3 regions of the Arsenicicoccus dermatophilus genome follow, and region 1 is predicted to be linked to each of the others. Evidence: riboswitches for the same ligand, from Rfam matches in the RefSeq annotation. Region 1 holds a riboswitch; each other region holds the start of a gene.
The links. Region 1 has a riboswitch for thiamine pyrophosphate ahead of MM438_RS14520 (ECF transporter S component). Riboswitches for the same ligand answer to the same signal wherever they lie in the genome.
Positions count from the first base shown of each region.

Region 1 (4,582 bases):
GTGGTGGTGTCGCCGTCGACGTCGACCGGGGTCATGACGAACGCACCGTTGTTGTTGGTGGTGCTGCCCGTCTGCCACTGGGAGCACGCGCTCGTCGTGCCACAGCCGAGGACACCGTTGCCGATGGTGATGAAGTCACCGTTGACGACGTCGTTGTAGGACTCGTTCATCGGGTCGACGATCGAGGCCTGGGCAGGGGTGGCGAAGGCCAGCATGAGGGCAGCGAGGACCGCCATCACCGCGGACACGGCGATGGCGGAGCGGGTGCGCCACGAGCGCGAGTCGTGACTACGCACCGTCAAGACTCCGGACGACCGGTTGCTGCTGGCCATGTGACCCCTTCGGTGGCGCGGCAGGGGGATGCCGCACGGTGAGCGATGAGAGAGCGCTGTTTCACACCCTCAGCAACCTTCCAACACTGAGAGTGCAGAGGGTCGATGCTCAATATGGCACGCCAACAGCAGACATGACGCAACGTTGCTCAAAGTAACTTTTCGTAGTGCACCCATATGAGTGACTCACGGTCGGGAGGGATCGGACACCTCGGACGCGGTGGTCACGTCCACCCGGCAGAGATGATGCTCCCGGCCACGCCGCTGACCTGCCGCGTCGGGTGACCTCCGCCCGCAAGGACTGGGCCGCACGGGTGGAGGTGGGGCCGGGAGTCACCCGTCCGTCGCCATCCGGCGTGGTCAGCGCAGGTGGCCGAGCACCCCCACCGCAGCCACGACGAGGGTCACCAGCAGCACCCCCAGGTCGCCTCGGCCCCTACGAGCGGGCTCCGCCCAGGTCCGCCGGCCCTGTCGGACGACGACGGAGGAGAAGCCCCGCGCCTCCATCGCCACCGCCGTACGACCGGCCTGGCGCAGCGCGAGGACGAGCAGCACGAAGGTCGACGCCGCCGCGTCCCGCACCGGCGCGAGCACCCCGCGGCCACCGGCCACCGCCCGCACCCGGCGCACCGCCCGCAGCTCGGACGCCGTGGCCCGCAGCTCGTCGAAGCGCTGCAGCGCCACCACCGCGGCCACCACGGGCCGGGCGGGCAGCCGCAACCGCTGGCAGAGGTGGTCGCCCAGGGTGAAGGGCTCCAGGTAGGCGCCGACCAGCACGCCCGGCAGCGCCGCCGTCGTCATCCGCAGGGGTGCCAGGGCTGCGGCGAGGGCGTCGTGGTGCTCCGACCAGGCCCAGCCCGACCACCACAGGGAGACCGCGGCCACGACCAGCGGCCCCAGGCGCAACAACGGCTGCGGCCAGCGCAGTCCGCACAGCGCGACCAGGGCCGCGAGCTCCGCGGCGAGGAGCGTCAGACCGGCCGCGACCGACGGTATGGCCAGACCTACCACCGCGGCCACGAGCAGGAGCAGCAGGAGTGGCAGCGGGGAGGCGTGCGGGGCCAGTCCTTGGCCGCGTCGTCGGGGATCGCGGGGTTGCCGGTCGGGGCGCGGGAGGGCGACCTCGCGGGTGGCGCCGCCGACGAGGAGCCGGTCGTGGGTGGCGGCCACGACGGTGGTGCCGGCGCGGGCGGCGGCGTGCGCGAGCCCGGTCACGGCGGCCCAGGTCTGCCGGTCCTGCCCGACGGTGGGCTCGTCCAGCAGGAGCACGCCGGGGCCGTGGACCAGGGCGGCGACCAGCCCGAGGCGGCGCTGCTCGCCGCCGGACAGGTGGTGCGGGTCGGCGTCGAGGCGGTCGGTCAGCCCGACCACGGCGAGCAGGGCACGGGCGCGGCGCTCGACGGCATCGAGGTCCTGGCCCAGGGCGCGGGCGGTGACCTGGGCCTCGTCCAGCACGGTGCGGGCGACGAGGGGCAGCTCGGGGCGCTGCGGGACCCAGCCGACGACGGCGGCGAGGTCGGGGCCGTCAGCAGCGTTCGGCGGGCCGTCGACCCCGTCGAGGCGGGCCAGGCCGCGCGTGGGCTCGTCGAGGCCTGCGGCGAGCGCGAGCAGGGTGGACTTGCCCGCCCCGGAGGCGCCGGTCAGCGCGACGAGCTCACCGGGCGAGGCGGCCAGCTCGACGTCCTCCAGCACCACCACCGGCAGGCGCTCGACCTGCCAGGAGGCGAGTCCCGGCTGGGTCTGGCGCTCGTGCTCGGCGACCTCGACCTCGAGGCCGGCGGGGCGGACGGGCGTGACCAGCGGGAGTTCCACCGCCGCCGGCGTGGGTGCCGGGGCGCCGGGCACCCACAGCCCGAGACGCGTCAGGTGCTCGGCCTGCGCGGCCAGCGTCGCCGCGAGCGGCCCGTCCGCGACCACCTGACCCCGGTCGCCCAGCACCACGAGCCGCTCGCACAGGTCGGTCCAGGGGGCCAGGCGGTGCTCCACGACGACGAGCGTGGCGCCCGAGGTGGCCACCGCCTCGGCCACGGCCGCCCGCACCTCGGCGGCGGCGCAGGGGTCGAGCATCGAGCAGGGTTCGTCGAGCAGGAGCAGGCCGGGGCGCAGGGCGAGCACGCCCGCGAGCGCCAGCCGCTGGGCCTCGCCCCCGGACAGGGCGCGGGTCTCGTGGTCCTCGGCATACGGGAACCCGACCGCCCGCAGCGCCGACCGCACCCGCTGCCAGATCTCGGGGCGCGGCGCCCCGGCGCACTCCGGGCCGAAGGCCACGTCGCGGCCGACGGTGCGGGCGACGACGGCGTCGGCGGGGTCCTGCAGCAGCAGCCCGGCCTGCGCCGGCGGCGGCGCAGCGGCCGCACCGGTGCCGGCCATGCCCTCGACCAGGCCGGGAGCCACGGCACCGTCGGTCACCTGGACCGACCCGGTCAGCGCCCCGCCGCCGGTCTCCTCCAGCACCCCCGCCAGCGCGCGCAGCAGCGTGGACTTGCCCGAGCCCGACGCACCCGCGAGCAGCACCCGCTCCCCCGGCGCCACCTGCAGGGACACCCGGTCCAGGACCGGCGCGTCCAGGCCGTGCGGCAGCCAGGTCAGGTCCCGCGTCGCGACGGCGGCCCCGCCGCTCATGCGGTGCGTCGCGCCTCGCGGGCCTCCTGGGCGGGCGGGAAGGCGTCGACCGCGCCGGACCGCGCCAGCGCCCGGACCAGCGCGCCGGCTCCGAGACCGGCGATCACCGCGCCGGAGATCATCCCGAGGGCGAGGTAGACGAGCTTGTGGACCGGCGCGAGCTGCGGGACGTACTGCCACCACTCGTAGCAGCAGATCTCCAGGACGGCCGCCAGGACGCCACCGAGCACGGCCGTGAGCAGGTCGAAGCGGCGCCAGCGCCACACCGCCATCGCGAGCTCCACGCCCAGGCCCTGCAGCAGCGCGGACAGCATCACCAGCGCGGCCCACTTGTTGCCGAGCAGCGTCTCCACGGTCGCGGCGATCAGCTCGACGTAGAGCGCCGCCCCCGGCCGCCGGACCAGCAGGGCACCGGCCACCGCGGGCAGCAGCCAGACTCCGAGCACGAGCGAGCCGATCGGCGCATAGACCGCGGCGGGCCCCTCGACGAGGTGGTAGAGCGAGTTGTCCCAGGCCCAGAAGGCCACGCCCATGGCCACGGCGAGGACGGCGCCGACGACGAGGTCGATGCCGCGCCAGCCCGTGAGGGGGCGGCGGGCGAGGACGGACCACGTCGAGCGGGTGCCCGTCGCGTCGGTGGGGCGGGTGGTGGTCGCCATACGAGAGATCTCCTGGTCGCTGCCAAGAGGGAGAGGCGCCGGAGCACCTCGAGAAGCTCGACTCCCTTCGCCGGTGCTAGCCGGAGCAGGTTCGAGGGTCTGCGGACCGATCCGCACTCTCAGCGCTGCGTGCGCTCCCCTGTCGTGGAAAGGTGACGATAACCGCAAGGACGTGTGAGACTCAACGCATGGGACCTAACCTCTGGAAGCTCATCGGCACCGGGGCCGCCGCGCTCGCCGGTGTCGTCGCCAACAAGATCGTCAACACCAGCTGGCAGAAGGCCACGGGCAAGGAGGCTCCCTCCGACCCCACCAACCCCGAGGTCGACTGGAAGGAAGCGCTCGCCTTCGCGGCGCTGTCCGGCGTCGTCATGGGCGTCGCCCGCCTCGTCGCCCAGCGCCAGACCGCCAAGGGCTACGTCGCCGCGGTGAAGCGTCAGAGCAAGGACATCGGTGAGGTCGACCTCCAGGCCCAGGCCGACATCAGCAGCAACCGCGCCTGACCGCAGGCACGTCCGAGGCCCGCTCCCCGTCGTGGGGGCGGGCCTCGCTCATGCCTGGGGACCTTGCCCGAGGCGGTCCTGCAGCAGGTCCAGCAGCGGTCGCTGCCCGGCGACCAGGCGCTCGCGGGCGGCCGGGAGGGTCAGCCACTCGGCCCGGTCGAGCTCGGGGAAGCGGATGACCCGGCCGGACCCGCGCGGCCACTCCATCTCGACCTCGGTGCAGGACACCAGCGCGAGGTCGGGCGCGGCCACGGCATACGCCTGGACGACCTTGCCGCCGGACTGGCGGACCTGGCCGAGGTCGAGCCAGGGGCCGGGCGGGGCGGGCACCCCGAGCTCCTCGGCGACCTCGCGGCGGGCCACGGCCTCCAGGTCGGTCTCCCCGGGCTCCACCTCGCCCTTGACGATCGACCAGGCGCCGGCGTCCTTGCGCGCCCAGAAGGGGCCACCCATGTGGCCGACCAGG
Region 1 is NZ_JAKZHU010000003.1:9,539-14,120, forward strand. Features, by position in the region: gene MM438_RS14510 (beta strand repeat-containing protein) at 1-332, opposite strand, end outside; gene MM438_RS14515 (ABC transporter ATP-binding protein) at 693-2,954, opposite strand; gene MM438_RS14520 (ECF transporter S component) at 2,951-3,613, opposite strand; TPP riboswitch at 3,659-3,764, opposite strand; gene MM438_RS14525 (DUF4235 domain-containing protein) at 3,802-4,116, shown strand; gene MM438_RS14530 (NUDIX hydrolase) at 4,165-4,582, opposite strand, start outside.

Region 2 (4,582 bases), on a different contig from region 1:
AGCTGCTCCAGGCAGGCGCGGACCGCGGCGGTCACCGAGGCGTCGGCGAGCATCCCGATCTTGACGGCGTCCACGGCGACGTCGGCGAGGAGGGTGTCGAGCTGCTCGGTGACGAAGCTCGCGGGCACCGGGTGGACGCCGGTCACGCCCTGGGTCGACTAAGCCGTCAGGGCGGTGATCACGCACGTGCCGTAGGCCCCGAGGGCGCTGAAGGTCTTGAGGTCGGCCTGGATCCCGGCGCCGCCCGAGGGATCGGAGCCGGCGATCGACAGGACCTTGGGTGGGGGAGTCATCGTGGGGCGTCCTTCCAGCGGGTGCGCAGCAGGGTCGCGGCGGCCCGGGGGTCGGGGGCGGCGCAGACGGCGCTGACGACGGCGGCGCCGGCGACGCCGGTGGCGGGCAGCTCGCCGATGCGGTCGGCGCTGATGCCGCCGATGGCGACGGTGGGCCAGGGACTCGCGGCGGCGAGCCGGGCGATCCCGGCGGGTCCGGACGGTATGGCGGCGTCCGGCTTGGTCGTCTGGTCCCAGACCGGCCCGAGACCGAGGTAGTCCAGGGTGCCGTCGGGCAGCGCCCGAGCCGCCTCGACGTGCTCGACGGTCTGGCAGGACAGGCCGAGCAGGGCGTCCGGGCCGAGGAGCTCGCGGGTGCGCACCGGGTCGAGGTCGCCCTGGCCGACGTGGGCGCCGTGGGCCCCGGCAGGCCGGACGAGGTGCACCCGGTCGTTGAGCAGGACGGGCACTCCGGTGCCGACCAGCGCGGCGACGACCTCGCGGGAGATCCGCAGGAAGGTGTCGTCGTCTGCCTCGGGGTCGCGCACCTGCACGACCGTGGCACCCCCGTCGACGGCGGCTCGGACGAGAGGCGCGACCCGGCCGGCGCCGCCCGCCATGACGGTGTCGGTGACGAGATAGACGGTGAGGTCGAGCGGCGGCCGGGTCATGACAGCCGCACCGCCTCGGCCACCTCGTCGGGGGTGACCAGGGCCAGCTCGTCGAGCAGGGCCACCGCGAAGCTGCCGGGGCCGCGGGTGGCCGCGGCAGCCCGCTCGGCCGCCACGCACAGCAGGGCCGTGGCAGCGGTCGCGGCGACGAGCCGGTCCTCGCAGACCGCGGCGAAGCCCGCCATCAGGGCGCCCAGCGCGCACCCGACCCCGGTGACCCGGGTCATCAGCTCGTGGCCGTTGGCGACGCGGACCAGGCGTTCGCCGTCGGTGAGGTGGTCGACCGGCCCGCTCACGGCGACCACGGTGCCGTGGTCGCGGGCCAGGGACCGCGCCTGCTCGAGCACCTCCTCGGGCCGGGCGGCGGAGTCCACGCCCCGGCCGCCGAGCCCGCCGAGCAGTCCGGAGACCTCCGAGGCGTTGCCGCGCACGATCGCCGGGGCGTGCACCCCGATCAGCTCGCTCGCGACCTGCGTGCGCCACGGCAGCCCGCCCGCCGCCACGGGGTCGAGGACCCAGGGGGTGCCCGTCTGCGCGGCGCCCTGGACGGCGGCGCGCATGGCCGCCGTCGTGTCGTCGTACGGCGTGCCCGTGTTGACCAGGACGCCGCCCGCCACCTGGGCGAACAGGCCCGCCTCGTGCGGGTTGTCCACCATCGCGGGGGCCGCTCCTGCGGCGAGCAGGACGTTGGCCGTCCACTGCGCGACCACGATGTTGGTCAGGCTCTGGACGAGGGGGCTGCCCTCGCGCAGGCGCTGCACCGCCTCGCCGACCTGCCGGGGTGAGACCGGGGTGTGCTCGGCCATGCGACGTCCCTTCGCCAGTGCTGGCCAGATCAGGTTCGACGGGTGTGATCTCAGCCCTCGAGGGGCACCCCGCGTCGTGGTCGCACCCTAGCCCACCCTCGGTCGGATACGGTCGGGGGGAGGCACGGGAGGGGACCTGAGATGACCTGGACCAAGGTGGGCGCCCTGCTGCTGAGCGGGTTGCTGGTCGCCGGGGCGTCGGCGTGCGGCGGCGCCCCGGACAAGCCCGCGCGCAGCGCGGCCGACCGGCTCGCCGCCGCTCGCAGAACGCTCGACGCGAGCCCCTCGGTGCGGGTGGACCTCTCCTCGCCGGACTTCCCGGCCAAGGCCGAGGGGGTCACCGCCGCCAAGGGGGTGGTGACCCACCAGCCGGCCTTCCAGGGCTCCCTGACCGTGCGCGCCCGCGGCCTGTCCGGCACCGTTGACGTGGTGTCCGTCGGTGGGACGCTGCGCCTGCGCCTGCCCTTCACCCGGTCCTACGTGCCGGCCCGGGCCGCGGACTACGGCGCCCCTGACCCGGCCGACCTGCTCTCGCCCGACAAAGGAATCTCTTCGCTGCTCGGCGCGGTGCAGTCGCCCGCGCTGGGTGACAGGAAGCGCGACGGCAGCGCCGAGGTGCAGACGATCACCGGGACCCTGCCCGGCGACCAGGTCGTCGACGTGCTCGCGGCAGGGCAGCGCGGGGCGACCTTCCCCGTCTCCTTCCAGGTCGGCGACGACGACCGGGTCCGCTCGGTGACTGTCACCGGCCCGTTCTTCCCCGCGACCGGCGCCACGAGCCGGTACGACGTCCGCCTCGACGGCTATGGCGAGCAGGTCACCGTTCGTGCCCCCTGACGCGCGCGGGGTCGGCGGCACCCACCCGGGTGGCCTGCTGGCGGCCGCTTCCTTCGCGGTGCTGCTGGCGGCCGCCGACACCTATGTCGTGGTCCTCGCCCTGCCCGACATGATGGCCGGGGTCGGTCTCGGCATCGACGCGATGCAGCGGGCGACCCCCATCATCAGCGGCTTCCTGCTCGGCTACGTCGCCGTGCTGCCCCTCGTCGGGCGGCTCGCCGACCTCGTCGACCGGGCCCGCGTCCTGCGGGCGCTGCTCGTGGTCTTCCTCGTCGGGTCGGTGGTGACCGCGCTCGCGACCGAGCTGCCGGTCCTCGTGGGTGGCCGGGTCCTGCAGGGTCTCGGCGGCGGCGGCCTGGTGCCGGCCACGCTGGCGCTCGTCGCGGACGGCTGGCCCCCCGCCCGGCGCGGGGTGCCGCTCGGCGTGGTCGGCGCGGTGCAGGAGCTCGGCTCCGTGGTGGGGCCGCTCCTCGGCGCAGCCGTGCTCGCGGTCGGCACCTGGCGAGACGTGTTCTGGCTCAACGCAGCCCTGGCCGCGGCGCTGTGGTGCGCGGTGGCCGCGCTGAGCCGTCCGGGCCCCGCGGCGCGGTCCGTCGCCCTGGACGGGCCGGCCCCTGCGCGGGCGACCCCGGGTGCCTCGTCCCCACGTCGTGGTGGTCGGGCGCTTCCTGCCGGCATACGGCAGCTGGTCCTCGGGATCGCCCTGTCCGCCCTGCTCCTGGCGCTGTGGGCGCCGGAGGTCCTGGTCACCCACCTCACCTGGGGGTGGGGCTACCTGCCGCTCGGGTCCCGGGCTCGTCTCGCCACCCCGCTCGGCGCCGGAGCCGCGGTCCTGCTCCTGGTCTGGCTGGGCCTGTCCTGGCGCGGCTGGGCCCCGGTGCTGAGCCAGGTCGACCTGCTCGCGGCGCTGCTGGTCGCGGGCGCGCTGGGCTGCCTGGTGCTGACCTTCGCGACCGCCGACCCAGCCGTGCAGGTCGTCGGCCCGCAGGGCCTGTGGCTGCTGCCGCTGGGCGCGCTGTGCACCGCGGGGTGGGCGCTCCGGCACCGCACCGCCGTGGTGCCGCTGGTGCCCCGCGGCCTGCTGCGTCGGGACGCGGCGACGGCCCTGGTGGTGTCCCTGCTGGTGGGCGCGGCCCTCGCCGCGGTGGTCGTCGACGTGCCCGTGCTCGCCCGCCTCACCGTCGCCGGCACCCAGGCCGCGGCGGCGATGGTGCTGCTGCGGTTCCTGGTGGCGCTGCCCGCCGGGGCCCTGCTCGGCGGTTTGCTCCTGCGGCGCGTCGGACCCTCCTGGGTGTCGGCCGCCGGGCTGGCCCTCGCCGCCCTCGGACTGGCCGAGATGGCGCGCTGGACCACCGGGGCACTGACCACCGCGGCGGCGACGCCCACCCTCGCCCTGGTGGGGCTCGGCCTCGGGCTGGCGCTCGCCCCGGTCAACGCCGCCGCCCTGGCCGAGGTCGCCCCCGAGAGCCACGGGAGCATGAGCTCGCTGGTGGTGCTGGCCCGGATGGTCGGGATGATCGTCGGCCTGGCCCTGCTCACGGCGATCGGGCTGCGGCGTTTCTACGCCGCCACCACGCACCTGCCGGACCCCACCGACCCCACGGCGCTGCTCGCCGCGGCCATGGTGCAGGTGCAGACGGTCTTCTGGGGGGCGGCCGGTTGTGCTGCCCTCGCTGCCGTCCTCTCGCTGACGCTGCGTCGTCGCTCCGTCCCCGAGCGCGGTTGAGGCCACCTGCGCGGATTGCTCGTGGTGCACAGGACGGTTGCTGCGCGCGCGGCCGTCCGCGCCGTCGTCCCCAGGCAGGTCGGCACCCTGGTCCCGGTCGGCCGCCGCGCCTTTCATCGGTCCTATGACGATCTACGACCTCATCGACGACCGGCCCCTGACCGACCCGGAGCTGGTGCGCACGGTGCTGCGCGACACCATCCCCGGGCCGGGGGCGGGGCCGGAGCTGTGCTTCCTGCTGTGCGACCTCAACGGCCACCTGCTCACCCC
Region 2 is NZ_JAKZHU010000001.1:432,114-436,695, forward strand. Features, by position in the region: partial or broken gene thiD (bifunctional hydroxymethylpyrimidine kinase/phosphomethylpyrimidine kinase) at 1-293, opposite strand, end outside; gene thiE (thiamine phosphate synthase) at 290-943, opposite strand; gene thiM (hydroxyethylthiazole kinase) at 940-1,749, opposite strand; TPP riboswitch at 1,739-1,831, opposite strand; gene MM438_RS02080 (LppX_LprAFG lipoprotein) at 1,891-2,586, shown strand; gene MM438_RS02085 (MFS transporter) at 2,576-4,312, shown strand; gene MM438_RS02090 (hypothetical protein) at 4,437-4,582, shown strand, end outside.
Region 2: another riboswitch for thiamine pyrophosphate. It lies ahead of thiM (hydroxyethylthiazole kinase); the one in region 1 lies ahead of MM438_RS14520 (ECF transporter S component).

Region 3 (4,582 bases), on a different contig from region 1:
CCCGGGCGTCCGAGCCCACCCCGCGGGCCGAGGTCGCCGACGTCACCGAGCCGCGCCGCGCCGCCGTGAGCGAGCGGTTCGCCGGGGAGCGGCTCGTCATCCCCGCCGGCGGTCTGAAGGTCCGCTCCAACGACTGCGACTACGTGTTCCGCCCGCACACGGCCTTTGCCTGGCTGACCGGCCTCGGCGCCGACCGCGAGCCGGATGCCGTCCTGGTGCTCGACCCGGTCGAGGGCGGCGGTCACGAGGCCACGCTGTTCTTCCGGCCGTTGGCCCCGCGCGACTCCGAGGAGTTCTTCGCCGACAGCCGGTACGGCGAGTTCTGGGTGGGCGCCCGGCCGACCGTCGCCGACGTCGAGTCCGAGCTGGGCATCCGGGCCCGCCACATCGACGAGATGAAGGACGTGCTCGCCAAGGACGCGGGCACCGTGCAGCTGCGGGTCCTGCGCGAGGCCGACGCGGCCGTCAGCGCGCTCGTCGACCAGGTGCGGCAGGAGGCCGGGGTCACCGAGTCCCAGGAGCAGCTCGACGCCGAGCTCGCCCGCGACCTGTCCACGCGCCGGATGGTCAAGGACGCGTGGGAGGTCGGTGAGATGCGCAAGGCCGTCGCCGCCACCCACAAGGGCTTCGAGGGGGTCATCGCCGACCTGCCCGAGGCGGTCCGCCGGGGCCGCGGGGAGCGCTGGGTCGAGGGGATGTTCGGGCTCTACGCCCGCCACGAGGGCAACGGCGTGGGCTACGACTCGATCTGCGCCAGCGGCGACCACGCCAACACCCTCCACTGGATCAAGAACACCGGCGACGTGCGCGAGGGCGACCTGATCCTCGTCGACGCGGGAGTCGAGGTCGACTCGTTGTTCACCGCCGACGTGACCCGCACCCTGCCGGTGTCGGGCCGGTTCAGCGAGCCGCAGCGCCGGGTCTACCAGGCCGTGCTGGACGCCCAGGAGGCCGGTCTCGCCGCGGTGCGTCCCGGCGCGAAGTTCTCCGACGTGCACGCCGCCGCGATCCGGGTCATCGCCGAGCGGCTCCACGAGTGGGGCCTGCTGCCCGAGGGCGTCGACGTCGAGCAGACCCTCGACCCCGAGCACGGCCAGTACCACCGTCGTTGGATGGTCCACGGCACCTCCCACCACCTCGGCATGGACGTCCACGACTGCCAGCAGGCGCTGCGCGAGGACTACATGGACGCCGAGCTCGTCCCCGGGATGATCTTGACGGTCGAACCTGGGCTCTACTTCAAGGCCGACGACGAGCTGGTGCCCGACGAGCTGCGCGGCATCGGCGTGCGCATCGAGGACGACGTGCTGGTGACCGAGGACGGCTGCGACAACCTCTCCGCCGCGATGCCCCGCACGATCGAGGACGTCGAGCGGTGGATCGCGCAGGTGCAGGAGCGCGGCCGCCCCTGAGCCCGACCAGGCCGCGGGCCTGACGACCGCCGTGGAGCCGCGCCCCGTCCGGGAGCGCGGCTCCACACGTCTGTCCTGCAGGCTCCGGAAGCGCGGCTCACCCGGGCGTGCGACCAGGTATGCAGGCGGCCGGCCCGCGGGTCGCCAGCACCACCAGCCCGGCGGCGCCGAGCAGGCACAGCACGCCCGCCACACCCCAGCGACAGCACATCAGATCTGCACCGCGACTGACGAGGATCGAGCTGCTCCCCCTACGTCTGCGAACGTGCGGGAACCCATGCGGCCCCTCTGCGAGCCGGCGAGCGTTCGGCAGCGAAAGTGCAGTCACAACAGTGACATGGCGTGACTCCAGGCAGGTGAGGTGCCCCTGGTGGCCACGAGGTATGACGGGCTCCATCTCGGCCCCGGACCCCGGACCCCGGCCGACGGCTGGTCGGCGGGGCCCGGCGTCTCGGTGCGGATCAGGCCGGCGTCAGCCGCACGATGTCGTTGAGCACGTTGCTCGTGGTCGTGCAGGTGATGAGCGCCAGCGAGCGCGTGCCGGTGCGTGCGGTGACCCACGTCGGCAGGTCGTACTTGTCCGCCTTGGGCAGCACCTCGGCGACCTTCCAGGTGCGGCCGCCCACGGTGACCTGGTCACCGGGGTGCAGCTGGGCGATGCGCTCCAGGGCACCGACGCTCTTCTGGCTGCGCGTCGAGTGCCCCACGATCACCGAGGTCCCCTGCGCCGCCTCGAGATCCATGCCACCGGTCCACAGGCAGGTGGCCCGGACGTCGGCAGGCGGCTCGACGACGCCCTTCTCCGTCCCGCAGGACAGGACGGGGGCGTCGACCCCCAGCGAGGGTATGGCGAGCCGGCCGTTGCCGGCCGCGGCCTTCTGGGCGGCCGCCGCGGGCGAGGCGGCCGAGGTCGCCCAGCGCGGCAGGCTCGAGGGCCCCGACGTGGGCGTGGCCGAGGTGGTCGTCGCTCCGGCCCCGGCCCCCGGGCCCGAGCCGGAGCACGCGGTGAGGGCTGCGGCCAGGACCGCGGCGCCGGCGAGGGACCGCAGGGTGCGCGTGGTCCTCATCGGCCGGAGTTGAAGACGGGCGCGCCGTGGGCACCCTTGCGGCCGGGCTGCACCGTCGGCCGCTTGAGGGGGGCGTGGCCGGCGTCGCAGACCTGGTCGATCGGTCCGCCGTCGATGAAGCTGATGCCGTTGCCGTCGGAGGCCACGACCACGAGCTCGCTGCGCGTCGTGGTGACCTTGACGGTGGCGCCGGGTGCGAGGGCCACGATGCCGTCGAGGTCTGCCTCGTCCGGGCCGCCGTAGGCGACCCCCACCAGCGGGTTGCCCGCGGGGTTGGTGATCGTCAGCGAGCGGCACCCGGGCACCAGGCGCAGGCCGCGCTTCAGCGGGGTGACGGGCAGGTCGCCGAGACCGGGGATCCCCTCGACGGGGACCTCCCCGTCCCATTGGCTCGGATTGCCGGAGGCGCTCGCGCTCGCGCTGGGCGAGGCGGTCGGGGTGGTCGGCGAGGTCCCCGTCGGCGTGGACGTGGGGGCCGGGCTCGCGGTGCCGGTCGCCGTCGGGTGCTCCGTGGGGCTCCCGGTGGGGGTGACCGTGGGGGTCGGCGAGGCGGTGGCGGTCGGGGTGCCGGTGGGCTGCTCGGGCACGGTCGTCGGCGCCGGGGTCGTGGTCGCCGTCGGGGTGGCGCTGTCCGAGCTCGACGGTGCAGGTGTCGTGGTGGCACCGGGCACGGAGGTCTCGACCGGAGCCGTCGGGGTGGGGGTGGGGGTCGCCGTCGGGTCGGGGTCGGCGAGGGCCGAGGGGGCGAGCGGGAGCGACAGGCAGGCGATCGTCAGAGCCGCGGACGCGACACGACGACCCAGGAGCGTGGTGGTCATCATGAGCCTTCTGGTCGGCCTCGTGGGCCAGGGTGGAGTGCAGGGGGATGGCGCCTGCTCGACCACCCTAGGAGACACTCGACACGCCGTTCCATAGCCCGAGATGACCACTTCATCACGATTGTCCGCCCTGCGGTTCCTGGCTCGCTTTGCTACGGTGGCGGCGTCCAGAGCGGGAGTCCGAGGCATCGGGCTGAGAGGGGGCTGCAGCCGCCCCGACCGTCACCACCTGATCCGGGTCATGCCGGCGCAGGGATCCTCGGAGACGACGTGCGGCTCGAGCACTCTCACGGCACCGTCTGCGGCTGCCGGGGCCCCTGGCCGATCCGCCCGGGTCGTCACCGACAGGGCCGACCATGACCGACCTGATCCAGTCCACTGCTCCTGCCGTCGATCCCGCCGACCAGGGCGCGGACCCTGCTCTCGCCGAGGGCAACACCGACTGCGGGCACCACATCACCCACCGGCGCCGCCGTCGGGTGCTCGTCGACGGTCCCGACGGCGTGGGCGTGCCGTTCACCGAGATCCGCCTCGACGACAGCCCGTCCGCGTCCGGCCCGGTGCCCAACGAGCCGGTCCGGGTCTACTGCACCGAGGGGCCCGGCTCCGACCCGGCCGAGGGCCTCGCGCCGGTGCGGCACGAGTGGATCGCGGCCCGCGGCGACGTCGAGACCTATCCCGGTCGCAGCCGCGACCTGGCGGACGACGGACGCGCCGCCGTACGCCGTGGTGCGTCCTCCCAGGAGTGGCGCGGGGCGCGACGAGAGCCCTTGCGCGCCAAGGCCGGCCAGCGCGTGACGCAGATGGCCTACGCCCGGCGAGGGGTGATCACCCCGGAGATGCGGTATGTCGCGCTGCGCGAGGCCTGCGACGTCGAGCTCGTCCGCTCCGAGGTCGCCGCCGGCCGCGGGATCATCCCCGCCAACGTCAACCACCCCGAGTCCGAGCCGATGATCATCGGGCGGGCCTTCCTGGTCAAGGTCAACGCCAACATCGGCAACTCGGCGATCACCAGCTCGATCGCCGAGGAGGTCGACAAGCTCACCTGGGCCACCCGCTGGGGCGCCGACACGGTGATGGACCTGTCGACCGGCGACGACATCCACACGACCCGCGAGTGGATCGTGCGCAACTCCCCCGTCCCGATCGGCACCGTGCCGATGTATCACGCCCTGGAGAAGGTCGGCGGCATCGCCGAGGAGCTCACCTGGGAGATCTTCCGCGACACCGTGATCGAGCAGTGCGAGCAGGGCGTGGACTACATGACGATCCACGCGGGCGTGCT
Region 3 is NZ_JAKZHU010000001.1:2,525,709-2,530,290, forward strand. Features, by position in the region: gene MM438_RS11635 (aminopeptidase P family protein) at 1-1,412, shown strand, start outside; gene MM438_RS11640 (class F sortase) at 1,874-2,479, opposite strand; gene MM438_RS11645 (hypothetical protein) at 2,476-3,300, opposite strand; TPP riboswitch at 3,460-3,571, shown strand; gene thiC (phosphomethylpyrimidine synthase ThiC) at 3,654-4,582, shown strand, end outside.
Region 3: another riboswitch for thiamine pyrophosphate. It lies ahead of thiC (phosphomethylpyrimidine synthase ThiC); the one in region 1 lies ahead of MM438_RS14520 (ECF transporter S component).